Regions from separate parts of the Brevibacillus sp. BC25 genome, predicted to be linked through region 3. Evidence: riboswitches for the same ligand, from Rfam matches in the RefSeq annotation. Region 3 holds a riboswitch; each other region holds the start of a gene.
The links. A riboswitch is a leader RNA that binds a small molecule or an ion and turns the genes downstream of it on or off. The one in region 3 is predicted to bind cyclic di-GMP.

Region 1: another riboswitch for cyclic di-GMP. It lies ahead of PMI05_RS18705 (methyl-accepting chemotaxis protein); the one in region 3 lies ahead of PMI05_RS22605 (GNAT family N-acetyltransferase).
Region 2: another riboswitch for cyclic di-GMP. It lies ahead of PMI05_RS14675 (aldehyde dehydrogenase family protein); the one in region 3 lies ahead of PMI05_RS22605 (GNAT family N-acetyltransferase).

Annotation. Positions count from the first base shown of each region.
Region 1 covers NZ_AKIX01000067.1:12,536-22,996, forward strand. The annotation lists gene PMI05_RS18680 (BglG family transcription antiterminator) at 1-1,230, opposite strand, end outside; gene PMI05_RS18685 (PTS mannitol transporter subunit IICB) at 1,294-2,724, opposite strand; gene PMI05_RS18690 (PepSY domain-containing protein) at 2,915-3,238, opposite strand; gene PMI05_RS18695 (DEAD/DEAH box helicase) at 3,388-4,950, opposite strand; gene PMI05_RS18700 (transporter substrate-binding domain-containing protein) at 5,204-6,061, opposite strand; gene PMI05_RS18705 (methyl-accepting chemotaxis protein) at 6,178-8,151, opposite strand; cyclic di-GMP riboswitch class I at 8,224-8,324, opposite strand; gene PMI05_RS18710 (formate--tetrahydrofolate ligase) at 8,463-10,106, opposite strand; gene PMI05_RS18715 (RNA-guided endonuclease TnpB family protein) at 10,251-10,461, opposite strand, start outside.
Region 2 covers NZ_AKIX01000050.1:21,990-32,450, forward strand. The annotation lists gene PMI05_RS14630 (DUF4179 domain-containing protein) at 1-439, opposite strand, end outside; gene PMI05_RS14635 (RNA polymerase sigma factor) at 426-959, opposite strand; gene PMI05_RS14640 (DEAD/DEAH box helicase) at 1,282-2,772, shown strand; gene PMI05_RS14645 (Lrp/AsnC family transcriptional regulator) at 3,009-3,443, shown strand; gene PMI05_RS14650 (LysE family translocator) at 3,449-4,087, shown strand; gene PMI05_RS14655 (hypothetical protein) at 4,240-4,485, shown strand; gene PMI05_RS14660 (RsmB/NOP family class I SAM-dependent RNA methyltransferase) at 4,564-5,976, opposite strand; gene PMI05_RS14665 (hypothetical protein) at 6,062-6,817, shown strand; gene PMI05_RS14670 (methyl-accepting chemotaxis protein) at 6,842-7,786, shown strand; cyclic di-GMP riboswitch class I at 7,963-8,048, shown strand; gene PMI05_RS14675 (aldehyde dehydrogenase family protein) at 8,134-9,591, shown strand; gene PMI05_RS14680 (methyl-accepting chemotaxis protein) at 9,622-10,461, shown strand, end outside.
Region 3 covers NZ_AKIX01000095.1:6,304-16,764, forward strand. The annotation lists gene PMI05_RS22555 (PadR family transcriptional regulator) at 1-249, opposite strand, end outside; gene PMI05_RS22560 (KTSC domain-containing protein) at 716-979, shown strand; gene PMI05_RS22565 (amino acid ABC transporter ATP-binding protein) at 1,044-1,790, opposite strand; gene PMI05_RS22570 (amino acid ABC transporter permease) at 1,805-2,464, opposite strand; gene PMI05_RS22575 (amino acid ABC transporter substrate-binding protein) at 2,537-3,313, opposite strand; gene PMI05_RS22580 (DNA alkylation repair protein) at 3,475-4,182, opposite strand; gene PMI05_RS22585 (hypothetical protein) at 4,306-4,491, opposite strand; gene PMI05_RS22590 (DNA alkylation repair protein) at 4,625-5,464, shown strand; gene PMI05_RS22595 (Crp/Fnr family transcriptional regulator) at 5,464-6,141, shown strand; gene PMI05_RS22600 (peroxiredoxin-like family protein) at 6,226-6,888, shown strand; cyclic di-GMP riboswitch class I at 7,062-7,145, shown strand; gene PMI05_RS22605 (GNAT family N-acetyltransferase) at 7,340-7,894, shown strand; gene PMI05_RS22610 (methyl-accepting chemotaxis protein) at 7,887-9,377, shown strand; gene PMI05_RS22615 (alpha/beta hydrolase) at 9,493-10,461, shown strand, end outside.

The sequences.
Region 1 (10,461 bases), on a different contig from region 3:
CAATGCCGCACCAAGATGCATCACCAGGTACCCGATCTCTTCATCTGGAACCTGTAGCTCTGGCAAGATCGTATGGACTGCTTCACTTGTTACGGTAAATAGCTCAGGATAGTTTTGCTTGATCTGCTCGAGAATCGGATTGCGAATCTCCATCTTCCGCTGTAATCGGTACAACGCTGGCTCCAAATGCGTCAGTAGACCATGGAACAGCGAGGCGTCATTGCCAAGCGGTATGTCCAAGCGTTCTTCGCAGGCTTGAATGAAGCGTTTCGTAATGACCATGAGCTCCGTATTTTCGGTCCAGACCTGGTCATCAGGAGAATGCCGTAGCTTGGCTCCCCGCAAATGCATCGTAATATAGCCGATCTCATCCGCAGGGATCTCCATTTGGAAAATCTGCTTCAGCCGATCCATGATGTTGCTGGCTATTTCGTATTCGGGAGTTCCATTCAATTCACTAAGGGTATTCTCGTCAAAATGAATGCCTTCCCCTTTTTCAATCCGTTCCATGGCCAATGCCAAATGCGTGACCAATCCGAGATAGGCGCTGTCTGCCAAAGGATAGGGAAGCTCCTCGTCCAGATGGCTCAATGCATTCTCGACCTTGATTAGCTTTTCCCGGTCAATCAAGCCAAGCAGCCGTTCTGATATCGAATCGATGTCTCGCAGTGCCTTGTTTTGAATATTTTCTTTGATAATCCCAATCAATTCGTGATCGTCCAGATGCTCGGCAATCAATCTGCTGATAGCCCGTCGCTTGGATGACTCTGTACCTTGCAGCTCTACGCCGTACCCTCTTTTTCGCAAGAGTGACAGATCGTAACGAGCAAGCATGCTCTCCAAATCATCCAGATCATGGCTAATGGTCGCTGTCGTCACTTTCAAATCGATCGCCAGCGAAATTAGCTTGACTGGCTCCAATGCTTCCAGGAGCGCGCACAGGATGATGGCCTTACGTTCCTGCGCGGTGTACTCCTTCGTCATGTGATGCAGGACAGACATTCTGAGTGCACGCTTTTGCTCGTCAGTCCCCACCACTTCAAGCCCTGAACCTGTTTTTCTGACTAACTCCAGTTCGAATTCTTCGAGCAAGGAATCTAGCACATCCAATTCCCTGTGAACGGTACGGCCGCTTACACCAATCTGTTCGGCGATCGAACCAACGGTAACTCCTTTTTGTTCCTTCAATAAAATCTCGATAATAGATCGCTGTCGAGAGGATACATGCATGTCTTCGTTCCCTCCTCAACGCCAAAGAGGGAAGACGCTAGCTCTCACTAGCGTTGATTCCCTTTACCCCAGGCGTTTGACCAACTTGTCATACTCGGGACTATTCAAGAAGTTTTCAATGGAGATATGCTCAGCAGAAGGCGCTTTGACCTGCGCTCTTTCTGTTAAAGACTTGTGCGTAATGACGATATCAGCGTCACCTGGAATGTCGTTGATCGCCGTATTGATGACCGTAATCTCGGTCAGGCCCGCATCCTTGAACTTTTTGCGCAAGGACGCCGCTCCCATCGCACTGGAGCCCATTCCCGCATCGCAAGAGAAGACGACTTTCTTCACGTCAGCAGCAGCTACCTCATTCTTCACTGGAGCTTCTACCGCTTCTTGTGCCTGTGCTTTTTTGCCTTTCATCTCTTGCATTTTTTCTGTCGCTTTTTCCAGTTCATCTTCGTCTGTCTTCGCGCTCATTTTCAAGAGAGCAGACGCGATGAGGAAGGACACGACAGTCGCTGCCAACACACCAGCCAGTACCGGAAGCAATCCACCCCGCGGTGCCATTGCAATCAAGGCGAAGATACTACCTGGAGACGGAGGCGCCACCAAGCCTGCACCAAGCAGCGTGAAGGTAAACACACCAGCCATCCCGCCACCAATAGCCGCCAGAATCAGACGTGGATTCATCAGCACATACGGGAAGTAAATTTCGTGGATACCCCCGAAGAAGTGAATGATGACAGCACCCGGCGCCGATTGCTTGGCACTGCCTCTCCCAGCAAGCCAGTATGCCAACAATATTCCCAGACCTGGCCCCGGATTGGATTCAAGCAGGAAGAAAATCGATTGCCCCATCTTCGCCGCTTCATCCAGACCGATCGGGCTCAAAATACCGTGATTAATCGCATTATTCAGAAATAGAATCTTCGCTGGCTCGATGAAAATGCTGGCAAGCGGCAGCAATCCTGCACCTACAATGACTTCTACACCCGCTGCAAGCGCCTTGCTCAAGCCTACAACGACAGGCCCAATTGCTTGGAAAGCCAAAAGCGTCAGTAACCCGCCAACAATACCCGCAGAAAAGTTATTCACTAGCATTTCAAAGCCGGAACGAATTTTTCCTTCGAACAACTGGTCCACTTTTTTTATGACCCAGCCGCCCAAAGGACCCATGATCATGGCTCCTAGGAACATCGGGATGTCTGCACCTACGACAACCCCCATCGTAGCGACTGCACCTACGACCCCACCTCGAACATCATGGACCATTTTCCCGCCGGTATAACCGATCAGTAGTGGCAGTAAATACGTAATCATCGGTCCAACCAGTTTGGCCAAATTTTCGTTAGGCAGCCAACCTGTTGGGATAAATAAAGCGGTAATCAATCCCCAAGCGATGAAAGCCCCGATATTTGGCATCACCATCGCACTCAAGAACCGTCCAAACTTTTGTACCGAGACCCGTATTCCACCCGAAGAGTTTTTTGTTTCCACGCTCTCCATACTGCACCCTCCTTTACCCCTATTTATGAGATGTTGACATGATTAAAATGATAATGTGTACACCTTAAATATAAAGCGTTTTCATAGGGGGTAACAACAAAATCAAAGCGCGAATTTGTCTGACTCGTTGTTGCCAAAACTTAATTGCCCATAGGAAAAAGACCTCTGCCCAGTTGCAGAAGCCTTCTCCTTACAAATTTTCCGATTCAACCTTGATCACTTTTCCAGTCTTCACATCGACATCGATCTCAAACACCTGATTTTGCTCGGTGAGAATAATAATTTCATACGCGAGAACACCTTCGTCTTTTTCCAATTCAACATGGACAACCCGCCCTTTTACCTGCTGCAAGGCGATTCGTATGGCGTCCTCTTTAGTAATGTCTGTTGGCTCGATAATCGCAGAAATCTCCTTCGCTTGATCAAGGGAATGTCCAGTTGCATGAACCGACATCCCCCCACCCAATACGGCGAGCCAAATACCAGCCCACTTTCCAATGGCTGTTTTCCTCATGCGTGCACTCTCTCCCTGCGCGAAAAATCCGTGCCAAAACACTCCTAGTTTGTCACAGATCACCCTAAATATTCGCAGGCAGGTCAACATGAAAAAAGACCGATGCGCACAAGTGCACACCAGTCTTTGCTTACAATACCGCTCGATTCTTAGCTGCGTGGTGAACGAGATTCGCCACTGCGTGGACGGGAGTCACCGCTGCGTGGACGAGAGTCACCACTGCGTGGACGAGAGTCACCACTGCGCGGACGAGAGTCACCACTGCGTGGACGAGAGTCACCACTGCGCGGACGAGAGTCGCCATTGCGTGGGCGAGATGGACGCTTTCCACCAAAACCGGAACCGGAACCGAAGCCACCTTTTCCTTTCGGAGGTAGCTTTTTCTTACCTACACGAAGAGGAGCCTCTTCTGTCAGGCGAACAGGAGTCATATCTGGTTCTTTGGTCAACAGCTTGAGTGCTGCGGATACGAGTGTTACGGAATCGACATCCTCCAGCAATTGCTCTGCCAGCGTTTTATAAGGAGACAGATCGTCTCTTCCAGATGCTTCGAGAATTTTGTCTACCGTCATCTTTTGTTGACCTTCCAAAGCCTCAGCCATCGAAGGAACCGCACGGCGCTCCATGCGACGGTTCGTTGTACGCTCAATCAGACGCAGATGGTCGATTTCACGGGAAGTCACAAACGTGATTGCCAGACCTGTTTTACCAGCACGTCCCGTTCTACCGATACGGTGAACGTAGCTCTCGGCGTCTTGTGGAATATCAAAGTTAAATACATGCGTTACACCGCTGATGTCCAAGCCACGTGCAGCCACGTCAGTCGCTACCAGCACTTCGATCGTACCTTCCTTGAACTTGCGGAGCACGCTGTCGCGTTTCGCTTGGTTCAAGTCACCGTGGATACCTTCTGCACCATAACCGCGCTTGGTCAGGGCTTCGGACAGCTCATCAACTCTGCGCTTGGTTCTACCGAAAATGATAGCCAGCTCAGGGGAGTGAATATCCAGCAAACGGCACAGTACATCGAACTTTTGCTTTTCAGCTACTTCCATGTATTCCTGTGCAATGTTTGGCACGGTTACTTCTTTTGCTTTCACTTGAATAATGGTTGGTTCGTTCATGAACTGTTGCGCAATTTCCTGGATCGCTCTCGGCATCGTAGCAGAGAACAACAGCGTTTGACGATTGTCTGGAACCTCTTTCAAGATTTCCTTGATGTCGTCGATGAAACCCATGTTCAGCATTTCATCCGCTTCATCCAAAATAACAACCTCAATGGCATCCAGACGAATGGTTTTTCTTCTCATGTGGTCCATGAAACGACCAGGTGTTGCTACGATGATTTGTGGACGTTTTTTCAACGCTTTGATTTGACGCGTGATGTCTTGACCACCATAGATTGGCAGGGCAGAGATGTTTTTAAATTGGGCAATTTTATTAATCTCTTCTGCAACCTGAACAGCCAGCTCACGTGTTGGAGTCAAAACAACCCCTTGAATATTTCCGCTTGTTTCATCCAAGCGTTCAATCAGTGGAATACCAAATGCAGCCGTTTTACCAGTACCTGTTTGTGCCTGACCGATCAGGTCACGACCTTGCAGTGCTACAGGAACCGTTTGATCCTGAATCGCTGTAGCCTCTTCGAAGCCCATGTTGCTCAACGCTCTAACAATGGAGTGATGTAAGCCAAAATCATTAAAAGTCGCCAATGAATGTCAGTCTCCTTTATCAATACCTTCATCTATAAAATTCTCAAAAAAAAGGGCACTATTCCTTACGATCCGGAACATGCCCTTTTATCCCCGATTGTACGTAGCACCCTAAAGAACATAGCTGTAATCGTACCATGCAATGACTGAAAAAGCAAACTGCATATATACCCAAATTGCCTGATTTTGTGATGCTACCGTTTTTAAAAAATAATAAAGCAGCCCAGAATCAGGCTGCTTGTCTGTTATCGGATTATTTTACCCATTTGTTGTAAAGCTCATCAAACATTCCTTGAAGTTTCATCTCGTCCATCCACAGATCCAGGTAGTTAGCGAAGATGGTGTCTCCGCGATGGATCATGTAGCCTTTTTCACTCTTCGTGAACGGATTGTCGGTCAGAGCTGGATACAGGCGGGAATCTGCTTTGGAATACACAATTGCTTCCAGCGTATCTGTGATCATCACATCGTACTTACCGCTTGCTACCAGACCAGGAATGTCGAGGTTGTTTTGTTCAACTGTTACAGTTGCTTTTGTCAGATGTTCACGAACGAATTTTTCGTTGGTGCCACCTGGATTCACACCAATGCGCACCTCTGGCTTGTTAATGTCTGCTACACTCTTGTACTTGTCTTTGTCAACTGCACGAATCAGCGGAGCTTTACCGAACATAATATAAGGATCGCTCATGTGTGCTTTTTTCTGACGGTCTGTGTTGCGCGTAACGCCTCCGACAGCAATATCGAATTTATTTGCCAAGAGATCGTCCATCAGTGTCGGCCAAGAGGTTTGGACAAAACGCGCCTCTACTCCCAGGCTTTTTGCGAATTCTTTCATCGCATCGATATCGTAACCTTCGAATTGGTTTGTTTTCGGATTCAAATATGTAAATGGTTTGTAGTCCCCTGGAGTACCTACGAGGATGTAGCCTCTCGCGATGATTTCATCCAAACGGGATTCAAACTTCTTCGCTTGCGGTTTTTTAGCAGTTTCAGCAGCTACGGTTGTGACAGGCTTAACCGCTGTTGCGGCAAAAGCACCTGTTCCTGATGTCATGAGCATTGTTGCAGCGAGTGTGCTCGCCAAGATTGTTTTTGTAAATTTTTTCATCTGGTTTCTCCTCCTGTTAAACGGTAATGAATTTAGTTATCAGAAATAAACTCCATCATCCTTAATGGCATCCCCCCTTTCAAAGAAAGAGGACTTACAACCTGTTGAGCTGCCTCCTACACAGTAAACCTGCCGATTCCTTGCTGTAATTCTTCTGCCACTGCGTTCAAACTCTCGACAGACTGGCCAATTTCCTGGATGGCTTGAAGCTGCTCTTCGGTTGCCTTTGCCACCGTTTGTGCGTCGAGTGAAGCATGTTTCGCAATGCTATGCATTTCATCTACAGAAGCACTCACCTGTTGGGAGCCTGCTGACATTTGTTCAGATGCTGCGGATACTTCCAAAATGTGCGCGGCAACGTTACGAGAAGATTCCAAAATATGCCCGAAGATTTCGCGAACCTCTTCGACCAGTTGAATACCTTGCTGTGCGTTTTGGTTGCCCGCGGTCATGACCTCTACCGCATGATGAGTATCCTGCTGGATTTCCCCGATCAGCATCGCAATTTTGGATGCGGATTCTTCGGATTGGTTCGCCAGTTTTTTCACCTCTCCGGCAACTACAGCAAACCCACGTCCATGCTCGCCGGCACGTGCTGCCTCAATCGAAGCGTTCAAGGCAAGCAAATTGATTTGCGAGGTCAACTGACTGATCGTATCGAGAATGCCTTCGATTTCTTTGGAACGATTGTTGAGCTGCTCGATGGCTACTGTCGCCTTCGATGTTCCCTCGCCAATGCTTCCCATCTGGCGAACTGCCTGCTCTACCACAGCAGTTCCTTGTTCTGCCTGCTCTGTTGCTATCTGGGCAGCTTCTGAAACATGTGCAGACGTCTCCGCGATTTTCACGATTCCTGCTGCCATGTCATTCATAGACAACGCGACATCCTGCGAGCTAGTGGCCTGCGCCTCTGCTCCCTCAGAAATCTGTGCAATAGACGAACCGATTTGGTTGATGTTTTCCGTCGCTTGTTTAATGCCTTCGGATACTTCCTGACTAAACCGCTGTACTTGATCAGACGATAGAGATACGTCTTCGATCAAATTTTTCAAGTGCGATACGGTCTGGTTAAAGTCACGTGACAGAACGGCAATCTCGTCTTTTCCATCAACTGTTACGGTCTCTTTCAGGTTCCCCTGCGCCACTACATTTACTGCGTGGTTCAGACGCTCAATTGGTTTCACCATGCGTACAGCCAAGAAATAAACGAGGACAACCCCAATTGCCAATACGATGAGGGAAATAACCATCAATCGGACTGACAGTTGATCGACAGGCGCATGCAGCTCCGCTACGGGTGCAGTGATGTATACGCCCCAGTTCAAACTGGTAGGAGAATAGGAAGCAAATCGCTCTGTATTCTCGTATATATATTGGGCGATTCCATGATTCCCTTGCTTGATATCTTCAAAAGCAGTCTGAAGCTCAAGAATACCCATGTCGAGAATCGATTCCTTCAGAATGTACTCGCTATTCGGATGATAAATAAATGTTCCTGTTTTGCTTACTAAAAAGGCGTAGCCAAATTCGCCAAATTTCTCTTCGGACACCTTTTTTTGGATTTCATTGATAGGAATAGTAGAACCGATATAACCGTATTGACGATTGTCCTTCATCAATGGAACGACAAGGGTCACGATGTTATTCCCTGTCCGCTTCGAAATGACTGGCTCGGAGACAACAACCTTCCCTTCCCCTTTACTAGCTTCCTTAATATGCGGACGATCCGAAATGTCGGTCACTTCTCCCATGAAATTGATCACTTTCTTACCACTTAAGTCATGCGAAAAGAAGAACGTCTCAAACTCGGGGTTTTTCTTTTGGGCTTCTTGAATGAGTTTCAGGTCGAATTCGACATTTTGATCAGCCGACATCAACCCTCCGATCGTACTTACAATCTCAATTTTCTCTTGAAAGAAACCATCGATACGAATCGAGAGATTGCTAGCTGACAACTCAGCTTCTTTGTCCAGACTGTCTGCTAAAAGATTGGAAGCACTCCAATAGCTTGCACCGCAAACCGTACCCAAACTAATAACCAACAGCAGGCACAAAACGATAATTAGCTTATTCTTCAAACTATTTCTCATACCGAATCACTTCTCCCTTCTCTTTTTTCAACAAAAAAAAGACTGCCCACCGACAGTCCATCATGACTACGGTATGGCAACCCGGCTGTCCTAGCTGCGAAAGTCATTTGACTTCCGTCCTTAGACCCGTGGCTTTGCGTCCCTGCCTTTCAGCAGGTTTGCCTTTGTCATTCCTTGTTGTTTTTTCAATTAAGGTCCACATTTTTTCAATCTCACCTTTCATTTCCCATAACTTTCCGCCAATAAACCTCGAAATGGAAAAAAAGCTGACAACCTTTTACAGTTGTCAGCTTTTTGTCAAACTTTTTTGATTAGCTTAATCCGATCACTTGCCCATCCTCGTCTACATATAACGATTCCGCAGCCGGCTTTTTCGGGAGGCCTGGCATCGTAACCAAGCTTCCGGTCAGTGCGACGATAAAACCAGCTCCTGCTGATATGCGCACTTCACTCACTTGGATTGTGAAGTCAACAGGTGCCCCCAACAGATCAGCGCGATCCGTAAAGGAGTACGGTGTTTTCGCCATGCACACAGGCAGATGGGACATGCCCATTTCTTCTACCTTTTGCATCGTTTTCAATGCAAGCGGCGAAAAGACAACCCCTGATCCACGATATACTTCTTTCACGACTGTCTCAATCTTGTCTTTAATGCTAAGGTCTTCCTCATACAAGAATCGGAAGGACGAAGGTCGCTCTGCTGCACGAGTCACTTTTTCAGCCAGCTCGACACCGCCTGCTCCTCCTTCTGCCCACACTTTGGACAGAGCCGCTTCGGCTCCGGCCGCTTGGCACAGCGCAACTACGGCATCGACCTCTGCCTGGGTATCCGTCGCAAAATGATTGATAGCCACCACTGCTGGCACACCGAACTTCTGCAGGTTTTCCAAATGGCGCTTGACGTTTTCGAAGCCTTTTTCCAGAGCAGACAAGTTCTCCACTGCGAGGTCAGGTACTTTTACCCCGCCGTTGTATTTCAACGAACGAACCGTAATGACCACGACAGCAGCCGATGGAGTCAGACCTGCTTTTCTACACTTGATGTCAAAGAACTTCTCCGCTCCCAGATCCGCACCAAAGCCCGCCTCTGTTACGACGTAATCCGCCAGCTTCAAGGCCATCTTGGTTCCGATCACGCTACTGCACCCATGCGCGATATTGGCAAAAGGTCCGCCGTGAATGATGACCGGAGTTCCCTCGATTGTCTGTACGAGATTGGGCTTGATCGCTTCCTTCAAGAGAACGCACATCGCATCGACCGCGTTGATTTCTTCTGCCCGTACTGGCTGATCATCGAAATCGTAGCCAATAATGATATGGTTCAACCGCTCGCGCAAGTCTGCTAGATTCTCACTCAAACATAAAATCGCCATGATTTCCGACGCGGTCGTAATCATGAAGCCATCTTCACGCGTCATTCCATTGCCGTCACCCAGACCAACAACGATGTTACGCAGTGCGCGGTCGTTCATGTCCATTGCCCGTTTCCAGACGATTTTCTTTGGATTGAGCCCACGCGGATTGCCATGGAAAATATGATTGTCGATCATCGCTGCCAACAAGTTATGTGCAGCTGTAATCGCATGAATGTCCCCTGTAAAATGCAGGTTAATTTCATCAGCCGGGAGAATTTGTGCTTGGCCACTTCCGGTTGCTCCTCCTTTGATCCCCATGCAAGGACCCAAGGACGGCTCGCGAAGCGCTGCAATTGTTTTCTTCCCGAGAAAATTTAATGCTTGTGACAGACCAATCGTCGTGAGCGTCTTGCCTGCTCCCGCCGGGTTAGGATTCATCGCTGTAACAAGAATCAGTTTGCCATCAGGGCGCTCCTTCACTTGCTCCCATAGCTCATCTGATAGTTTGGCTTTATACTTTCCGTATAGCTCCAAATGCTGTTCTTCGATACCTGCACTCTTGGCAATTTCAACAATAGACTTCATTTTTGCCGTTGCCAAAACCTTATAAAAGTCTATAAAGCTTGTTTGCTTCCTGCTTCTTCGTGCCTGCTTTTGCCGAAGCTACTTACATTGGATATGACACTCCACAGGCGTAAATTCGGATGCAACGAATCCTACATACTAACAGTAACTTGTTTGGTGTTAGCTTGCTAGTTTTGCCAGATTGATAGCAGCATTCAGGTCTCTATCTATCTTTAGCCCACATTGACATTTGAATATTCTGTCTGATAGTCTCAAGTCTCGATTTATCTGACCACATTCAGAACAAGTTTTTGATGAAGGATACCACTTGTCAGCTTCCATAAAGCGAATGCCGTATTTCTCACACTTGTACTGTATTTGTCTTTTGAAC
Region 2 (10,461 bases), on a different contig from region 3:
CGTCCTTCAGGTTTGGAGCCGTTACACTGAGCAGGTAGACAGCACGTGTTCCGTCGAAGACCGTCTCTGTTACCTCGAGCTTAATGTCCTGGTGAGAAATACTCCTGTTTACCTTGGAAGAAAGACCTTGTTCGCCTGCAGCTCGTAAGCCGAGGTCCGCTTCGATTAAGCTAAAGAGACTGCCAACGAATGGGATCTGCTTAATGGATTGCGCCATGACCGGCGAGATAAATCCGGAGGTGAATACAGTTGCACCTAGAATGACTGCGGCAGCCGCAACATAGGGTGCTTTGCGTAATCGTTGGACTTTTCGTTCACGAGATATTTCTGGGAGAGAGGCGTATGTTTCATCCAGTCGAGCCCGTACTAATGGTGACACCGTCGTATCCTTTGTACGCTTGTACTCTTTTAGTTCGAAATCAAATTTAGATTGATCCATAATGTATCTTCCCTTCCCGAAATGTACTTAATTTCTCCATCAAGTTGTTCCGTGCCCGACTGAGCCGCATTTTTGCGGCACTCTCCGAAATTTCCAGTATCTCTGCTACTTGTCTTAAAGGCATGTCTTCAAAATAGTGAAGCACAATAACAAGGCGCTGCGGCTCATCCAATCTCTCAACGGCGTCTCGCAGGTCAATATGTTCGTCTTTATGTGAGAGTGACAATTGGATAGGAAAATCATCCATTAGAACGTTGCGGGAGCGATTTGCTAACATCTTATTGCATTCATTGATCAAAATTCGGAACATCCATGTTTTGAAAAAATGGGGCTCACGAAGTGAATGCAGAGATTTATAAGCTTTCAAAATGGTTTCCTGGAGAGCATCCGCAATATCTTCCTCTTTTTTCAGGATGGATTTAGCCGTATTGTACAAGGAGCTCTCAACGTGTTTGACAACAGCGATAAAAGCTTCACGATCTCCTTGTTTTGCCAGGAGAACCTGTTCTCTTAGATCCACCTTTTTCACTCCTTTCTGTGTTGGTTTTTCACATGGACAGTAATTAGATCAGCGAAATCGATACATGGTCACATCATGTAAGCAAAAATTTCAGCTAGCTAGCTAGCTTCGTCGTCGCGAGTCTCCAAGAAAAATACCCGGGAGTTGAACGGTTTAGTTGTTTTTTCGAAAGGACTCCTTTAGTATAGGTAGGATAGGATTTCGCAAGGGCAATAACCTGCCTAGGATGAATTTTGATTGATGAGAGCCGGTTTTATCGCATCCACTGTCCATGCAGTCATGGTGTGGCGAATCGGATCGCTTGTGAAAGGAAGTGGAAGTTATGGCAAAATCGTTTGCGTCTTTTGGTTTCCGTCCGGAGCTGATGCAAGGGATTCAAGACCTGTATTATAAAGAACCGACACAAATTCAAGAGGAAGCCATTCCTCTCATTATGGAAGGCAAAGATATAATCGGACAAGCTCAGACAGGTACGGGTAAAACAGCTGCATTCATGCTGCCGATCCTCAACGCATTGGAAGAGGGAAAACGCGACATTCAAGCGCTCATCCTCACCCCGACACGTGAGCTTTCCATTCAGATTGCAAAAGAAGTAGAAAAGCTGGGCAAACACCTGAATGTGAATGTACTCTCTCTGCACGGTGGAACGGATATTGACAAACAGCTGAGCAAGCTGAAAGAAACGGTTCATGTCGTTGTAGGAACACCAGGACGTGTACTGGATCATATGAAGCGCGGATCGCTTCACTTCGGACGAATCTCCACACTTGTGCTGGATGAAGCCGATAAAATGATGGAAATGGGCTTCTTGGAGGATGTGGAGCAGGTAATCGTCCACACGCCTTCTCAACGTCAGGTGCTGTTGTTCTCGGCTACGATGCCTGATCTGGTAAAAAGACTGGCGCACCGCTTCATGAAGCAGCCACCGCATATCAAAATCGAGGGCAAGCAAAAAACGGTTGAGCGCATTGAGCAATTTTACTATGTAGTCAACCAGAGCGATAAGACAGACGCTCTCGTCGATCTGCTGGAACAAGAGCAGCCATTCTTGACCATTGTGTTTGCAAATACCCAAGTACGTGTGCAACAGCTTACGGCCCGCCTGCAGGAAAATGGCCTCTCGGCGAAAGCCCTGTACGGTGATTTGTCTCAAAACAAGCGGGAACAATTGATGAAGCAATTCCGTGAGATACGATTCCAATACTTGATCGCAACAGATATCGCTGCTCGTGGACTCGATGTAGAAGGTGTAACACACGTCATCAACTACGATTTGCCGAATGACGTGGACAGCTACATTCACCGCGTCGGTCGTACTGGTCGTGCGGGACAAAAAGGAAAAGCGATCTCCCTTATTTCTCCTCGTCAGAAAAACTTGATGGCTCGTTTTGCCAAAGCGACGAAGGCTTCGATCGAAGAAAGAATTATGCAGGCAGGACGCCATCTGGATGCCGGACGTCGTCAGCGCGCAGAAGAACGGGAAGCTCATTTCGTTGAGCTGCGAGCGCAACAGGTGAAGGAGCAGCAGAAGGAAAAAGACAAAGAGTTCTCTCCTGTACGTGAAGCCTTGAAGAAAAAGACGAAGGTAAAGCCAGGCTACAAAAAGAAAATAGCGCGTGAGCTGGGAGAACTGCAAACGCAGTACGAGAAAAACCGCAAGAAGGCAGAAGCGATTGCGGCACGTAAAGCGGGTAAATCCGTGAAGCCAGGCGATGCCAAAAAAGCGGGAAAAGGTGGAGCAGCACGCTCTGCAAAGGGCGGAAAACCGTTTAATCAATCCTCATCCGCTGGGAAAACACGTGGAAATAAGTAAAGATAATAAGACAAACTGTCCAGATTCGAAAAGGGTCTGGGCAGTTTTTTTGTTGGGTGGGATACTACTCTTTCTATTACGTATGTGTTAATTGGAAAATGCTCTGAGATAAAACGATGAACAGAAGAAATTTAAGAAAAGCCGCTCATTAGTTAAAAATATACGGTTTTGAACCTAACTCCCTTTCTCTTTGAAAGAAGTTGTTATAATGAACGTAAAACAAGGAGGGAGATCAAATGGATCGGATTGATGAACAAATCCTCCGCTTATTGCGGGAAAATGCCCGAATCACCAGCTCAGACATCAGCAAGCAGGTTCATTTGTCCGTGCCTGCGGTCTCCGAGCGAATACGCAAGATGGAGGATTCAGGACTCATCAGGCAATTCACAGTGAAGCTGGATCGGGAACAGCTAGGGCTTCACCTAATTGCGTTTGTGATGGTGCAAATCGAGAAAACGGAGCATATTGCTGGCTTCCGCGAAACGGTCTTGCAGGCAGACTGTGTGCTGGAATGCCATCATATTGCGGGAGCTTACGATTATGTATTGAAGATTGCGGTAAAAGGGACGGCCGATCTGGAACGATTCATCTCTGAAACATTGAAGCAAGTAGAAGGTGTAAGCAAGACGAATACGATGATCGTCCTGTCTTCCATGAAAGAGGAGATGTGAACCTCGTGGCGATCTGGAACGGTCTATTATTTGGGATGATGCTCCAGCTATCCGTTGGTCCGGTTTGTCTGGCGGTGTTGCATCGCTCGATGACTCGGCGATTGCGGGATGCACTCATGATGGTACTGGGTGTTGCACTCGCAGATGCGGTTTATATGGTGGGCGCGATCGGGGGACTGTCGCTGCTGTTACAAATCCATTGGGTCAAACAGATGGTTTTGATTATGGGAGCCCTGATTTTGACTTGGTTTGGGATTCAAACCTTGCGTGCCATAAAAGGCAGAGGAGATCATGAACAAGCACCAGTCCAGCATGCACCATCGGGTCGAAGCAGCTTTTGGCACGGCGTGCTTCTGACACTTGCGAATCCTCTGACCGTTCTATTTTGGGCGGGAGTATTTGGCTCACTATTGGCATCTGGCACTTTTGTTCATTCAACAGAGTTGTTCTTGTTTGCGACAGGCTGTCTGTTATCGACTTTATTGTTCCTGGGGCTGGTAGCTTTGTTGGCCGCGTATTTGGCGCGATTTTTTCGCCCGGGATGGCTCAACGTTTTTCATGGGCTCAGTGGTATTTTTCTGATTGGGTTTGCGATTGTCCTTTTCGCAAAAAGCGGTTTGATGCCGCCATACTGGCCTTTTTAAAGGAGTTCGGAATGATTGCATCGAATTTTAATAGCATACAGGATTTGCGATAGAAAATAGTGTTTTCCTCCCATGTGATTTGGGTAATAGATAGGAAGATAGAACCCTTTCTTGTAAAAGTACAATAGTACAGGGTGTGAGGAGAACCAGTGATGACGACGGATACGTGCTTGAAATGCGGCAGTCCGATGGGCCGGGGAGAGTACAGTTGCCAGGTTTGCGGAGAAAACGAAATACAAGACTACCAGATGATTCGCAATTACGTGAGAACTTATCCGAATTCGAATGCGATGCAAATTGCCAACGCAACAGGAATATCTGTTTCAAAAATATTGCGTTATATTAGAAATGGCTCTTTGACCGTAGTAGACAATCCGTCCCACAGAGGGCGATCATAAGAAAAAGAGAAAAGCTCACAAGCAGTCACGAATGCATTTCGTGTAGCTTTGTGAGCTTTTTTTATTTTTGATGCAAATCTACAACCAGCGTAGACCCTTTGGATAATGATTTTTGAGTTGCCCCTCAGATTGCTTGCCCCAACCGATGGAGAATCCATTTACCGTAACCAGCGTCCAGCCGCTTTCACCGTCATGCGTGAGCGCTTCTCCTTTTAAGTACCGCAACATTTCAGGATCTTCTGCGCCATATGAAGCGACACGGGCTGCCTCCGCAGGGGAGAGGGAGAGTGCCAAGGCGTGTGCAGGTTCAAATCTGTTCTTTTTTACAGTTCCTAGGTGCAGACCGACGCGCGCGACCTTTAGCTTGTCCCAATTGAGCTCAGGAGCAGGTGAGTAGTAGAGCTGCTCGCCAAACAAAAGAAAAGCTGATTCATCATCGAATGGTTGGGAGAGCGTCGGGAGTGCTTCGTCCGCGAACGTACGCCAAGCTGCTAGGGCTTCTTTTCGACCTGCCGGAGCAGATTTTGCCGCACGCTTTTCTTTCCGTTTCCCGGAAGGTTCATGAACTTCTGCGGACTCACTCTTTTGCAGCTTGGCGAGGTAATGACCTTCTCCCTGTAGACGATGCGGCCACAATCTGGCTGTCTGGGTGAGCTGCTCATTTTGTGGCGACGCCCATTCTGGTTGACCAGCAGAAAAGCAATCTGCATGTGGCAGCGGGACGATCTCAAATTCCGGGTGACTTCCCAGGAAGTTAACCAGGGACTGCTCATTTTCTAACGGAGCGAATGTACAGGTGGAGTAGACCAACGTCCCGCCTGGCTTCAGCATAGCAGCGGCCGCCTCGAGAATATCGCCTTGCATGACATGGCACTCCGTTACTTTTGCTGGGCTCCAGTCTTCGATTGCTTCGGGTAGCTTGCGAAACATTCCTTCGCCAGAGCAAGGAGCGTCTACTAAAATTCGGTCAAAAAACTGAGGGAATCGCTCCTGTAAGCGTTCGGGCGTTTCGTTGGTCACGACGGCATTGGTCACGCCGCAGCGCTCCAGGTTTTCTGACAAGGCTTTTGCCCGAACAGGATGGATTTCGTTTGCCACGAGCATTCCTTGTCCATGCAAAAACGCTGCAAGCTGCGTCGATTTGCCCCCTGGCGCTGCACACAGGTCGAGAATTCGCTCACCAGGTTGTGCACCGAGTGCTTCGGCAGCGGACATCGCACTTGGCTCCTGCAAGTAGTACATGCCAGCGGAGTGAAAAGGATGCTTGCCGGGCCGATCTGGCTCTTTGTAGCGAAAACCGTTTTCGCACCAAGGGACTGCTTCCAGAGCAAACGGCGAGATATTTAAAAAATCGTCACGATCCACCTTCAACGGATTGACCCGCAAGCCGTGTGTCACGAGCTGATCATACGAGGAAACGAATGCCTCATAATCGTGTCCGAGCAAGGTTTGCATGCGCTCGGTAAATGATGTTGGTAAATTTTTTGTCATAACAGCCTCCGATGTCAGATTTTGGCCCCATGTGAAAGGAAAAGATAGAATCATGGCGAATCATAGAGAATGAGGTGAGAGCATTATGGAAGGATCCCGTGCAAAACGCTACCGCTCCCGGCGGAGGAATGACTCGGAAGTAAGCCGGTTTTGGATCATGGGGTTGCTGTTCTCACTGCTGGTGCTCGCTTTTGAATTCTTTATCGAAATACCCGCCGACGCAGATTGGCTGATCGATATGGAGATGGCTTTGTTTTCTGCCAGCTTTACGTTACTTGCCTTTTATCTGCTCGGACTTACCTTTGCCTTTTCTCGCCACCAAAAGGCAGGGAAGATCAATCACCAAATCATCATCTATGTATGGTTGGGTGCGATCTTGTTTCACTTGTTCCTGCTCATCAGCAATTTGTCCAATCAGCATGTGTACAAAGCAGGGATCATTCTATTTTTAGGACCATTGTTTTTAACTGTCTACCATTTTATCACGTACTTGGCAGCTTTGCGCGAGGAGCGTGAGGAGCAGGAGGCAGCTACGACAGCTACGCTTGAGCGTACGGCCTACCAGATGATTCTGGAGGGTGGGCGTGTATACAGCGAGATCAGTCGCCTGAAAACAGAATATCCAGAAGTGGAGCAAATGCTTCGTGCCAACGATTTTCACGATAAACTGGAGCGCTATGCTTTGGAAATGCAGCAGTATTTGCAGGCGAAGCATTTTGAGCGTAAAGACGTGGAGCTCTTGGAGGGTCACTATTATTTCTTGGAAAACTTGCTGAGCTTGGCGAAACAACATCCGGGAATAATCGAGTCCCGCGTATATAGCCGCCGAGGTGACAATTGATGGGTACAAAGGAGAGAGAAGCGGATGTTTTGGAAAAAAGACAAAGGCCTAGCAGAAAAAGAGACAGCAGCGACGACAGTGGCAACTCCCACAACCACAATGGCAGGCCACCAAGACGCTTGGAAACATGAGCTTCGCGGTATTTACGAACAGATGGGTGCGATTCTCACTTCGAACCAAGCGATGAACGCCGAATCCGAGCAAACGGTGCGATTGGTGACGAGGATGAAGCGTGTCGTAGATAATATCCAGGTCATTAACGAGCGGGATGATGAATCTGCGAGCCAACTGTCGGATCGAGGAGAGCGCTTGACGGACATCTGTAAACAATCGGTAGCGCGTGCAGATGAAGGTAAGAAAGCAATGACGGACGTTGTGGAAGTCATGAGCCTGCTGGACAAAGAATCGGTTCATACGTCCAAGTCCATGAGCCGCTTGGAAGAGCGCTCTTCGGAAATTACGAGTATCGTTAAGGTGATCAGTGACATTGCGAATCAGACCAACCTTCTCGCCCTGAATGCAGCGATAGAAGCGGCACGTGCGGGTGAACAAGGCAGAGGCTTTGCTGTCGTAGCGGATGAGGTACGGAAGCTGGCCGAGATGACAGCGAATTCGACCAAGACCATTGCAGAACTGATTGGCAAGATTCAGGAAGAAACAAAAGAAGCATTGTCCAACAGTGAAAAAAGCAGCAGTGCGATCAAAGGCGGGCTTTCCATCAGCAAGGATGCTGCACAGAAGACAGATCAGATCGTGAACGCTTTCCAGGCACTGAACGTCGAAGTGTCAGGTGTGATGGAAATCATCGCGCACCAAAAGCGATTTGCTGACGATGTGTCCCAGCAGGTAAGTGATGCGAAGGGCTTGCTGGAAGAACTGAATGAAGGCTTGGCCAAGCACGTGAGGGACGCCAACGCAGTAGAGCAAAAGCTCGCGATGAGTGTAAAGGATGTCAAATCGTTATTGTGAGTATGAGCAGGAAGAATCAGGAGTCCGTATCCAAGCGATGCGGACTTTTTGGTATTTATTCACTTCCTTTCACGAAATATTTACATGTTTTCGTTTGACTATTCGAAATGGAGTACTATAATCAAAGTAGGATTCTCCATATCTTTCCTTTTTTCGACAAAATCTTATCAGCATTCGCTATGAATGGGCAAACCCACTGAAAATTGGGGACGCAAAGCCACGGGCCTAATGTACACGCTACGATGGCAGCCGGGTTGCCGACTAGCAGTGTATTTTGCTGTTTTAGTTTTACGGCTCCTTTCATGCGAAGGGGGCCTATTTACTTTACAAAAGGGAGAGGTTAAAGCATGTCAATCCTTCAAACACTGGACAAGCAGTACATCAATGGGGAGTGGCGCGACGGACTTGGCGCGAAGACATTGCAAGATATCAACCCTTACAACGGGGAAGTCATCGCAGAATTCAAAATGGCAAATTTGGAGGATATCGACGCGGCTTACAAGGCGGCAGCCGACGCGAAAAAAGAGTGGGATGAAGTGAATGCTTATACCAAATCCCGAATGTTGGAGCGTGCTGTTCACTATATCGAAGAGAATGAAGAAGAAATCATTCAGATCATCATTCGTGAATTGGGTGGAACCCGACTGAAGGCATTTTTTGAGATCGGGCTTGTGAAGGATATTATTCGCGAGGCGGCTACGTTCCCGGTACGCATGGAAGGAAAAATTCTGCCTTCTCCCGTAGACGGAAAAGAAAATCGCTTGTATCGGATTCCCGTAGGAGTTGTCGGTGTCATTAGTCCGTTCAACTTCCCGTTCTATCTGTCGATGAAGTCCGTAGCTCCAGCTCTTGGTGCGGGCAACGGTGTCGTCCTAAAACCGCATGAGCACACGCCAATCACGGGTGGCACTCTCATCGCGAAAATTTTTGAAGAAGTAGGTTTGCCCAAAGGCTTGATCAACGTTGTTGTGACGGATATTGCTGAAATTGGCGATGGTTTTGTCTCCCATCCGATTCCGCGCATCCTTTCGTTTACAGGCTCTAGCCAAGTAGGAAGCCATATCGCGCAAGTGGCAGCGAAGCATTTCAAAAAGGCGATTTTGGAGCTGGGCGGCAATAGTGCACTGATTGTTTTGGAGGATGCGGATCTACAGTATGCCGTCAATGCAGCGGTATTCAGCCGCTTTACCCACCAAGGTCAGATTTGCATGTCGGCTAACCGGGTTCTGGTTCACCAAGATGTATACGATAAATTCCTCGATCTGTATGTGGAAAAAGTATCTGGACTCAAGGTTGGCGACCCAAATGATCCTGACACAGTAATCGGTCCGTTGATCAATCAACGGCAAGTCACCAACCTGATGGCAACGATCGATGAGGCGATACGCGAAGGGGCCGTTCCTGCACTGAAAGGGGAAGTAAAAGGCAACGTGGTCGAGCCGATCGTATTGACAGGAGTGACCACAGACATGTCGATTGCATCCAAAGAGCTGTTTGGTCCGGCTGTTTGCATTATGTCGTTTGCTTCCGAGGAAGAAGCAATTCGCATGGCGAACGAGACACCATTTGGATTGTCCGGGGCGATTCATACCCGCGATCTGGAGAGAGGTGCACAGATGGCCAAGCGCATCGAGACCGGCATGATTCATATCAACGATGGAACGATCAATGACGAACCAATTGTGGCGTTCGGCGGTGAAAAGCATTCCGGATTGGGACGCTTGAATGGTCAATGGAGCCTAGAAGAGTTTACTACGCTGAAATGGATTTCGGTTCAGCACAAAAAGCGTCAATTTCCGTACTAATGCCAGCAAAATATAGAGGTGAAGAGGGTCATGAACGGTTACGTAGAATGGAACGAAACAGAAGCTTCCGAAAAGGGGAAAAACGCAGAACTGCTCGAGGCGTTCATCAAGGTTGCCCCCTATTTAAATGATTTACTCACCGATGACATTACCATTGGGGTCTACGACACGGAAAAGCTATTGCGTAATGTGCCTGCCCAAACATTTGCGCTGCAAGTCAAGCCAGGTGATCCACTACAAGAAGGAGATGTGATCACCAACGCGATTCGTAAAAACACCAAGCAGGCGATGATAGTCCCCAAAGAATTATTTGGTTTTCCTCTCGTCGCACGGGCGATCCCCCTGCATGATCACACGGGAAAAGTCATCGGCGGTGTCGGCATTGGTTCGAGTATGGAGCGAGCTAATGAGCTGTATGAAATTGCCGCAAATCTCTCGAGTGTCGTCGAACAGGTCAGTGCTACGACACAAGAGATGGCTGTGCAGATCGGGAATTTGAACGAGCAAATGAAGGCGGTCTCAGAGCAAGCCAACGATGTGAGCCATAGTACGACTGAGATCGAGCAAATTACGCTCGCCGTGAAAAAAATCGCTGATCAAAGTAACATTTTGGGACTGAATGCGAGCATTGAGGCTGCGCGGGTAGGAGATGCAGGGCGTGGATTCGCTGTCGTTGCGAATGAGGTTCGCAATATGGCGACGGATTCACGGGACAATGCAGACAAAATCAAGCAAACCACAGATTCCATCCGGGATTTGATAACCTTGCTGCAAAATTCGATTGAATTGATCAATCAAACCATGGAGAGTCAGGCAGCTGCTACGGAGGAAATTTCTGCGACGATGGTCGAAGTGAGCGACAATACGCAA
Region 3 (10,461 bases):
CTGGCCGGTCTTGGTAATCCGATAATATTTGCGGCGTCCGCCTTCGCTGGCTTCCCCCCAGTAAGACTCCACTGCCTTTTGCGTCTCCAGTCGCTTTAGGGCAGGGTATAGTGTGCCTTCACCGATTTCATACAGCTCATCGCTTTTATCGCGAATCTTCTTGGCCAACTCATAGCCGTACTGATCTTTCTGTGCGATCAGCGAGAGAAGCAATAGATCGATGCTTCCTTTCAACAACTCCTTGTTCACAAAAGCATCTCCTCCCCGTGACATGCCTAGAGATTATCACACTATACCTCGTGATACAAGGTAGTTAACCAAGGAAATTTGCGGAAAGAAGTTTTGGTGCTATGTAATTATTGACAATAATAAAATAGGTAATATAGACTATATTCGACAACGTTTTTCATGAGTCTACATACTTTCGGATGATCATTCCTTTCTATACACAATCAAATTATAGGCCCATAGAACGAAGCGAAAAGAAAATTTTCACTTTTTTGGAGCAGGTTACTTTTCATTCGTGACTTCATTCTCTCTAACAGGAGGCACTTACATGCTTGCCGACTTTCCGATGATCGTTCTCAATACGGTTCTCTTAGCCTATTTTGCAATTGGTGTGCTATTTTTGTATTCCGAATCTAAATTTTTGCGTAAAATGAAGACTCGTAGAAATAGATAAGCCGATTTTTAGATAAAGGAGTTTGCACGTACATTGAGATCTTTTGTCCGCCAATTTCTGCCACGTCAGAATCAACCCCAAGGAATTACCTACAAAGAACTGGAATCGAAATTGATCAAAGCTGCTCGCTACGATCTGTCTTCAAGCCACCTCTACATCCGTTTTCACGATGGACGAGAGGTCGTTTACTGTCGGGTCACTCCTTACGCTTACAATGCGTTTTTAAATGCTGACTCGTTCAGTGATCATTTTCATTCGTTCATCAGCCAACGGTACTTGAACTATCAGGTGATGTAGCCTGTCTATACAAAATGCCCTCAATCTGTCTTCTCGACACTGAGGGCATTTGTTGTTGATCATACTATTTTAATGCACGATGCAAAAAAGATTTGGTCCGCTCAAATTTAGCGTTTGTAAACAATTGCTCTGGTGTCCCCGACTCTACGAATTCCCCGTTGTCCATAAACATAATTTGGTTCGCCACCTCGCGCGCGAATCCCATCTCATGCGTCACAACCATCATCGTCATATGCTCCTGGGCAAGCTGCTTGATGACTTGCAGCACCTCACCCGTCAGTTCGGGATCGAGTGCAGACGTAGGCTCGTCAAACAACAAGATTTGCGGATTCATCATCAGTGCTCTGGCGATCGCCACACGCTGCTTTTGTCCACCTGAGAGCTTCGCCGGATACGCGTCTGCCTTATCAGACAGGCCGACCTTTTCCAAGAGATCTGCACTCATTCTGTGGATGTCCTGGTGCGCCTCACCTTTGACTACGCGTGGTGCGATCTCCAGATTTTCTTTTACTGTGAGATGAGGAAACAGATTAAAATGCTGAAAGACCATGCCCATTCTTGATGTGATCTGCTTGATTTCCTGGTTACTGGCGTAAACGCCGTCCTTCACCAAATAATCATCCTGCACACGAATGCTGCCACCATTCACCTGCTCCAGATGGACCAAGCTGCGTAGCATCGTGCTTTTGCCGGAGCCAGAAGGCCCGATTACTGCCACGACTTCGTTCTTTTTCACCGAAAACGAGACATCTCGCAAAACTTCCTGATTGCCAAACGATTTCTTTAGATTCGATACTTGAATGATTTCCATATTGCGCCAGCCCTTTATTCGAATTTGAACCTTTTCTCCAGCCACTTAAAGAACAACGTCAACAATAGCGTCATCAACAAATAAATGATTCCCGCAATAAAAAACGGAACAATGGTAAAATCTCGATTCACAGCCGTTTGTGCAAAGTGAAGCAACTCTGGGACGGCAACCGCATAGAGCAGCGCTGTGTCTTTTACGAGAGTAATGGATTCATTTGCGACAGCAGGCAAAGCCACTCGAAACATTTGCGGCAAAATAATCTTGTTGGTTGTCTGCCATTTGCTAAAACCGAGGACCTGCGCCGCCTCGTACTGTCCTTTGTCGATCGACAGCAGTCCTCCACGGAAAATCTCCGCGAAATACGCTGCGTAGTTCAGCACGAAGCCGAGGCATGCAGCTACGAATCGATCCATAACCAAGTATTCTCCGATCACTGGCAAGAGGGGAAGGCCAAAAACAAAAAACAATAGCTGTAATAATAGAGGCGTTCCACGCATGACATACACATAGGTGTGCGCGAACCAAGACAGACCTTTGTTGCTGCTATTCGCCATTAAGGTAATGAGAAATCCCAATGGGATCGATGCCAGAATAGCGATGAAGAACAGCAACACTGTCATCTGCGCCCCTTCTAGCATAGGCACGGTAATGGAGATAATATAGTCTAAGCTCATCTGGTATGCTCCTAATTCTTATAATAAAGCGTGGCTTCGCCAATCATTCGGCGAAGCCATCGTATCTTTCGTTTATTTCAACACGCGATTTTCGCCAAACCATTTTTCCGATATTTTAGCAGCTGTTCCATCCTGATTCATGGTATCCAAGGCTTTTTGCAGTTCGTTCAATAACGCCTCGTTCCCTTTTTTGACGCCCACTCCATACTCCTCAGGTGCAAGTGATTCTTCCAACAGCTTAAAGGTTCCAGGTTCTTTTGCCATATAGTAATCGGCAACAATCTGGTCAATGACAACTGCTTCCACGCGGCCAATCTTCATATCGCTCAATGCCAGTACATTATCAGGATACTCTGTAATTGATTTGACCTGATTTTTCATGTCACTTGCATTGACAGCATCAGCTGCGGAAGACAGCTTTTGCAAACCAATTCCTTTACCAGCCAAGTCCGACAGCTTGGTCAAGTTGCTATTTGCCATCGTAACCACTACTTGCGCGTTTTTCAGATAAGGCTTGGTAAAGAGAACCTTCTCTTTTCTCTCATCCGTAATCGTATATCCATTCCAGATCAAATCAATACGACCGCTATTTAGTTCAGACTCTTTTGCACTCCAATCGATAGGTTGAAACTCGACTTGTTTTCCCATCTTTTCGCCAGCTGCACGCGCATAATCAATATCAAAACCGACTAGCTCATTTTTCTCATCCCGGAATCCCATTGGTGCGAACTTATCATCAATTCCGATAATCAGCTTGTTCGCGTCAGCGCCAGTCTTTGCGCTGGAACAGCCCACTACCAATGAAACAATCGCACTCAATAACAATGACATCCATGCTATTTTCTTCATCGTGATGATCCCCCTCGTTTTCTCTACTCTATATTTTACTCTGATAAAGTGGTAATACGTTAACAAGGTATCATGATAGCACATTAGCAAAGAATAGTCGATACTTTAGTAAACAAAAGCGCCTTAGAAATATACGCCAAATGAATGAGTAAAATGCCCGACTAGCAGATGCACGTCTTTTTCTTTTTTCCGACACTCCCTCGTTCCTCTATCTTTTTGATATACTCCGTAGCCAACGGAACCTTGCACGCTGTCTGTCCGACGTCCACATGCACTTTGCCAATTTCTGCGGCCACTTCCAACGCTTCCTGATGAAGTTCCGGTACATACGCTCCTACTGAAATAACGAATTGATTCATGGTGTACCGTACGCGATTCTGTTCCTGGTGAATCGTCTCCTTTACTCTCATGAGGAGCCGCTTGATTTCTTCTTTATCTAGCCGTTCATCGGGAGTAATCGACAAGTAGTTCGAATACGTATTCCACCCACATGTGGCTACCATCTCTTCTTTTGACTCGATCCATTCCCGCGCCAACTCCATAGCAAAATGGCTCTCAGCGGCTACACTCGCAACCGTATATTCGGCGGGCGCGTACCAAGACGCTTCCTTGACCCAAGCCTGCAGCCGCTCTTTTGTCATGCTCTTCGGGTCAACCGTCAATCCGGCCAAGTACATGGCGTCGTAGTTTCCCGTATCGTACAGCGCCTGGACGAGCTGCTGATCACGCTTTACCTCCTTGACCAGCTTTTTCATATCGCCGACTCGCACGCCAAACAAAGGCTCTTTCCCCCCATGCCGTAATAACGTTTTTTTCGTCTGCTCTGTCCCCAGCGCTTCGAGCTTCTGCATGACTTCTTCCAACGTCATCTTTCCACCCTCCTTTTTCTTCTATTAATAGGATAACCAGCAGCGCTACCTCCAACACGAAAAAGCCCTCCTCATTCAAAGGAGAGCTTTTTCGTATTGGAGCTTGACGTCTTTTTCCTATCCTTACGCCTGATTGCGTACTTTGATATACGAAACATTTCTCACATTGATGACAACATCATCATATTGAAGCATTCCGTCGCTTTGATTCGCGACCATTTGAATGATCTCTTCCGGTTCCGTCGATTCGATGCTAATCGTTTCACCGCCACCGGAAAAGTAAAATTGAATCACTTTTACTTCCTTCATAAAATCCCCTCCTATTCCTTCTAGTTATCGGATGGTTGGAAAATTTTTGTTATGGGTGATTTTTATGTATACTTTTGTTGCAGCTATTCCGTTTTGAATGTCTATCACTTCAGTGAAAAGGGGTTTGTTGAAAATGCCGGATTCGGTACACACGAGAAAAGGAGCAGTTAAAGCCTCACTCATCCCTGAAAATGTATTAGCACTCCTTCATGCTGGAGAATTAGAAAGCGTCAATTTGACTGAATGGCAGGCTGTTGATCATATTCATCTATTACGAAGCGTTCTGCCTCATGTTCAATTAGATGCGCATGTCGCTCGACTTGTTGATCAATTAGAAGAAACGGGATCTACTAGCGGAATGAAAGCTATCCGTCTGATTGGACTAGAACTACTTGCGATCTTATACAAATCGGGTGAACCCACAGCTACGTCTCCCGTTTTCCTATCGTTGGCTACCCACAAGTCAGACAGTGTACGTTGTTGGAGTGCCTATATCATTGGCTTGGACAACACCTTATCGCTCGAAGAAAAACTAAGGCAAATAAGAAAATTCGCGGCAGATCATCATTTTGGAGTGAGAGAGATCGCATGGATGGCGATTCGAGATTCTCTCGTGCATGATCTGAACCATTCCATTCAACTCCTGAGCAAATGGGTACTTGATACCGACGAAAATATTCGCCGCTTTGCGGTAGAAGCCACACGCCCACGAGGTGTCTGGTGTAAGCATATTGACGCATTGAAAAATGATCCTGCTCTCTGCCTACCTTTGCTCATGCCAGTGAAGTCAGATGCATCTAAATATGTTCAAGATTCTGTAGGGAATTGGTTGAACGATGCGAGTAAATCACAACCAGACTGGGTGATACAGCTTTGTGACGAGTGGCTAAGAATCTCTGATACAAAGGAAACGAAAAGAATTGTTACCAAAGCGAAAAGAACCATTCTGAAGACCCAAACCGAACAGAAATGATGAACCGAATCTCATATTTATCCCAATTTTATTTGTTGAATTCATTATCCAAGGAAAGTTTGCGCTTAATCGATCAATTAACCTCCTTAACCCCTTTCCCCAAAAATACGTGCATTCAAACACCAGAAACTTTTTCGGAGGGATTCTACTTCATCAAACAGGGGAAAGTACGTTTATATAAAGTAAATCGGGATGGTCGGCAGTTTACATTTGATATCCTCGGGGAAGGCAATGTGTTTGGAGAAGTGGATCTGCTCTCGTTAGGTACACGGGAGATGTATATAGAAACCATTGAAGACTGCCTCATTTGTAAAATGAGCAAAGCAAAATTTGAGAGCTACATAATCGAACATCCGCAACTGATGATGAAGATCATGAAGCTCATTAGCGATAGAATGGTTTCGATCAGCCAAGCAGCCGAAAATCTTGCCCTTCTCCCTTTACAAGATCGCATTATTTCCACGTTAGTAAGGCTTGCCGACCAATTTGGCAATCCTAACAGTTCTGCGTTTCAACAAATTGAGTTACCTCTTTCCCATCAAGAGCTCGCCCATTTTGTCGGGGCATCCAGGGAAGCTGTGACGGTAGCATTACGTGCTTTAGCAAGAGAAGAACTGATTCAAACAGGCTTTAAAACCATTTCCATTCATCGGGACAACATTTTAAAGAAGATGTAATCCAGTTTACATCTTTCCCTCCAAAAGAAAGATATCGTAAAGCTATAGCTTCTACTATTCTTTCGAAAAAGAGGGGAACGACATATGGATAAACCACATTTCCAGAGCCTGCGCGAAGAGCTAGATTATACAACCATTCAAATAGCAGACTTCCTCACTCGTGAAGTAACAGATTCATTTACAAGATCAATCGAGGAGCTAAGGACCTCTGGACACGCAAAGGGCTTGCCGATTGGTTCGTTTGCGCCTGATTTCACATTGAACGATCACACTGGCAAGACCATTACCTTGTCGGAAGAAATCGTAAAAGGTCCCATCGTCCTCACGTTTTTCCGTGGATCATGGTGCCCCTACTGCAATTTGGAGCTGCAAGCATACCAAAAACAGATCGATAAGATAACCTCTCTGGGTGCCCAATTGTTTGCCATTAGTCCACAATCTCCTGCACACTCTCTTACTATGCAAGAGAAAACCGGACTGAGCTTTCCCGTGTTATGCGATACCAACAACCAGATAGCAGAAAAATATAAACTCAGATTCAGACTGCCTGATTATTTACAGGATACCTACCGATCATTGGATATTGATCTCAAGCATTTTAATAGTGACGATTTTTGGACGCTCCCCATTCCTGCTACTTATATCCTCGACAACCAGGGCGTAATCCGGTTAGCATGCTTAGATCCAGATTACAAAAAGCGAATGGAGCCAACCGAAGTTTTAGACATTCTGCGTACCCTAACCTAACGCCTATATAACGAAGAACCAGTTGATACCATAACTGGTTTTTTGTACGTCTATGCTTTATGAACAATTAGTTTCTTTTCCCTACCAAAACTTGACAAAGTTATATCTTTTGGCTTATATTTTGCATGATTATCTCTAGCAAAATTCGACACGTTTTTACAAATTTTGCTAAAGAATGCAAAAGGCAAAGTCATCGAAAGGTGGCGACGCAAAACCACGGGTCTACAGTCTTTGACCATGATAGCCGGGTTGCCATCATCTTGAGACTATTTTTTCGATGTTGGTAGCTTCGGTTGTTCCATTTCGATGGAACGGCCTTTTTTTGTGTTTACATTTTTGAAAGGAGGATGAAAGCACTTTCATTTTCGTAACGGATGGAAAAACATAACTTTTGAGACGTCAAACATACACAACATGGTTCAATCAGAGAAAATGATGGAGTGGACGAGTTATGTACAAACAAGTAGAAACCGTACAAGAGTTAGCAAAATTTCATGAAATCAAAGAAACAGTATGGACAAGCATGGGCTTCGAGATGGAGTACGCGAAAGAAGGCTCGGCTCAGTTCCTCTTAATTGCCGAAGATGGTGAAGCAGGTGGAACATTTGAAATGACGCCCTTTTCCAAATCAAGTGCTTATATGAAATCACTTTTTCAGGATGTTGTTACAGAAGATATGAAAGTAATGGAGGTAGACAGTCTCGCTGTTTTGCCGAAATACCGCGGACAACTAGGGCAAAAGGGAATTTGCTTGATGATAGATTACGCTGAAAAGAATGGTTATACCCACGCAATTGGGGTAGCAGATCCGACTTTTTTTTCGTTCATTAACAAGAAGTATCAAGTAAAAGCGACTCAGACCAAAGATATCGTCTTTTACAAAGGGGCCGATGCCATTCCGACCCTCTTCCATCTAAAAGATGTCTATGACAATAAGCACGATCCGAAATATTCCTGGTACAATTCGTCGTCATCCAACCAAGTAAAAGTCGAGGTAGGTGGGTAACATGGATAACATCGATAACATTGATTTATTGAGAAGAAGAAACAATTGGGTCGTAATCGTATTCGCAAGTATTATTACGATTGTTCAGGTCTTAAACCTCTTTCTAGGCGTATCGTACACATTCGTTTTCACGATACTGGGTATTTTGTATGGCGTGCTGGCACCTTTTACTTACATCTCCAATCGCCCGAGTTTCCGTGAAAAAGCAGCGCCCTTCATGAAGTTTTTCAACCTCGCCGTAATCGGGATCTTCATGTTCATCGTAGTTGGACTGGACCCGCATATGATCAATATCATGACCATTATGTTCTTTGTAGCAGTCATGGGGATTTATCAAGACCGACTCATCAATATTTTGACGATTGTATCGACATTGGGTATTGTCTCTTACTACTTCCTGACACAGAGAGAAACGATTTTCCATTCGACTAACAATATTGATCTGATGTACTTCCTGCTTACCTTCTGCTTCGTCTCTGTCACGAGCATGATGCATGCTGTATTCAATAACAAGCTGCAAGAGGAAAGTGAGCAACAAAAGCAAGAAGCGATTGCCTCGAAGGAATCGTTGCAACGTGTTCTGGATCAGATCAATGAATCACTCACCTCTATGCAAGACTATCAAGAGAATTTGAACCAGGTGACGGACGGTGTGAATGTTCGGGCAGTCGAAACCGTCGCTTCCCTGCAAGACATTATGGAGTCCTTTACGGTCCAGACCAGCAATACGGACGAGCTGCGTCGGGAAATGAGCTCGACGAATCTGCAAGTTGAGGATATGACTCGCTCTGTTACAGAGATGCATGAGTACGTAGAATCGACCAAAGAAGCCACTAGCGAGAGCGGCAAACGCATTGGCAACATCGGCAATGACTTTGAACGATTCATCACGGACATCCAAGGTACGAACCAGCTGATTCAAGAGCTCAATAAAGAAACCGAATCAATTGGGAAAATCATTCAAACCATTTCCGAGATTTCTGCACAAACCAATCTGTTGGCACTCAATGCCACGATTGAAGCGTCTCGCGCAGGCGAACACGGCCGAGGATTTGCTGTCGTAGCAGATGAAGTACGCAAGCTGGCTGAATCCTCCAAGCTATCCTCAGAGTCGATCTCGAGCCTGCTCATGACCATTCGCGAAAAAATGAAGCTCGTATCGGATATGATTTCCGAGTCACAGACTTCTTTTGAGAAAAATAGCGAGGGCATCCTCGAAGTACAAGAAATGTTCACCAATGTAGACAACTACATGCAAAACTTTGCGGATAAAACGAAAAACCTGCAAGAGTTCATCATCCATGTGCACAGCATGATTCAGGAAGTCGGCGCAAAAGTAGAAGTCAACGCAGATATTACTGACAAGAACAAAGAGAGCCTGGAAGAAGTGCTTGTTCTCGTTTCTGAACAAAAAGACGAAGTCGTTAAGGTTTCTGGCGGCTTTGAGAAAATCGAACAACAGATGCGTGGTCTCCATATGTAGCATTCCTGCAACCGCCTTTCACGGGCGGTTGTTTTCTTTTCTCATTTTGTAACTAAGCCCCCGTATAATAGAAATATTCTGATAGTTTATTTTGGACATTGGAAGGAGGCACGTCATGATGGATGCACGTATCGAAACGAAAACCATTCAGACCGATCGCCAGCTTGTTTCCTACCTGACAGCAGGCGTACCCGAAGGAGAACCGCTGCTCCTCATTCACGGCAATGCATCAGCCAACTTGTTCTGGGACGATACGATTGCGGCTCTGTGTGACCAATACCGTGTGTATGCACCTGATATGCGTGGCTATGGAGCAAGTGAAGCATTGCCCATCGATGCGACACGCGGTTTGCGAGACTGGTCGGATGACCTTCATTCGTTTATTCGGGCATTGGACTTACCAACACCTGTCCATCTTGCCGGCTGGTCTTTGGGTGGAGGGATCGTAATGCAGTTTGCCATCGATCACCCGCAGGAAGTCCGTTCTTTGATTCTGGTCGCGCCGATGTCCCCTTACGGCTTTGGCGGAACCAAGGATATAGCGGGCACCCCGTGCTACAGCAGCTTCTCAGGCTCGGGTGGAGGAGCCGTCAACTCCGAGCTGGTCAAAAGGATAGCAGCCAAAGATATAAGTAATGACTCTCCCTCCAGTCCTCGCAATGTCATGAATCAGCTTTATTTCAAGCCCCCGTTCCAAGTTGACCGAGAGCAGGAAGACCGTTATGTGAGCGCAATACTCTCTACGAGAACAGGAGAGGGCTTTTACCCCGGTGCTTTTGAATATGTAAACGATTGGCCCGGTGTTGCTCCTGGGACGACGGGGATTACGAATGCGATTTCTCCCAAATACGTAAATTTGTCCGGTATTGTCCAGATTGAGCCCAAGTGTCCGATTTTATGGATTCGTGGTGCGGATGATGCCATTATCTCGGATCAGTCGCTTGCTGATTTCGGTACGCTGGGCAAGCTTGACTATGTCCCCGGATGGCCGGGGGAAGACGATTATCCCCCGCAGCCAATGGTCTCCCAAATACGTGACGTGCTCGAACAATATCAGCGCGCTGGTGGTTCCTATAAGGAGATT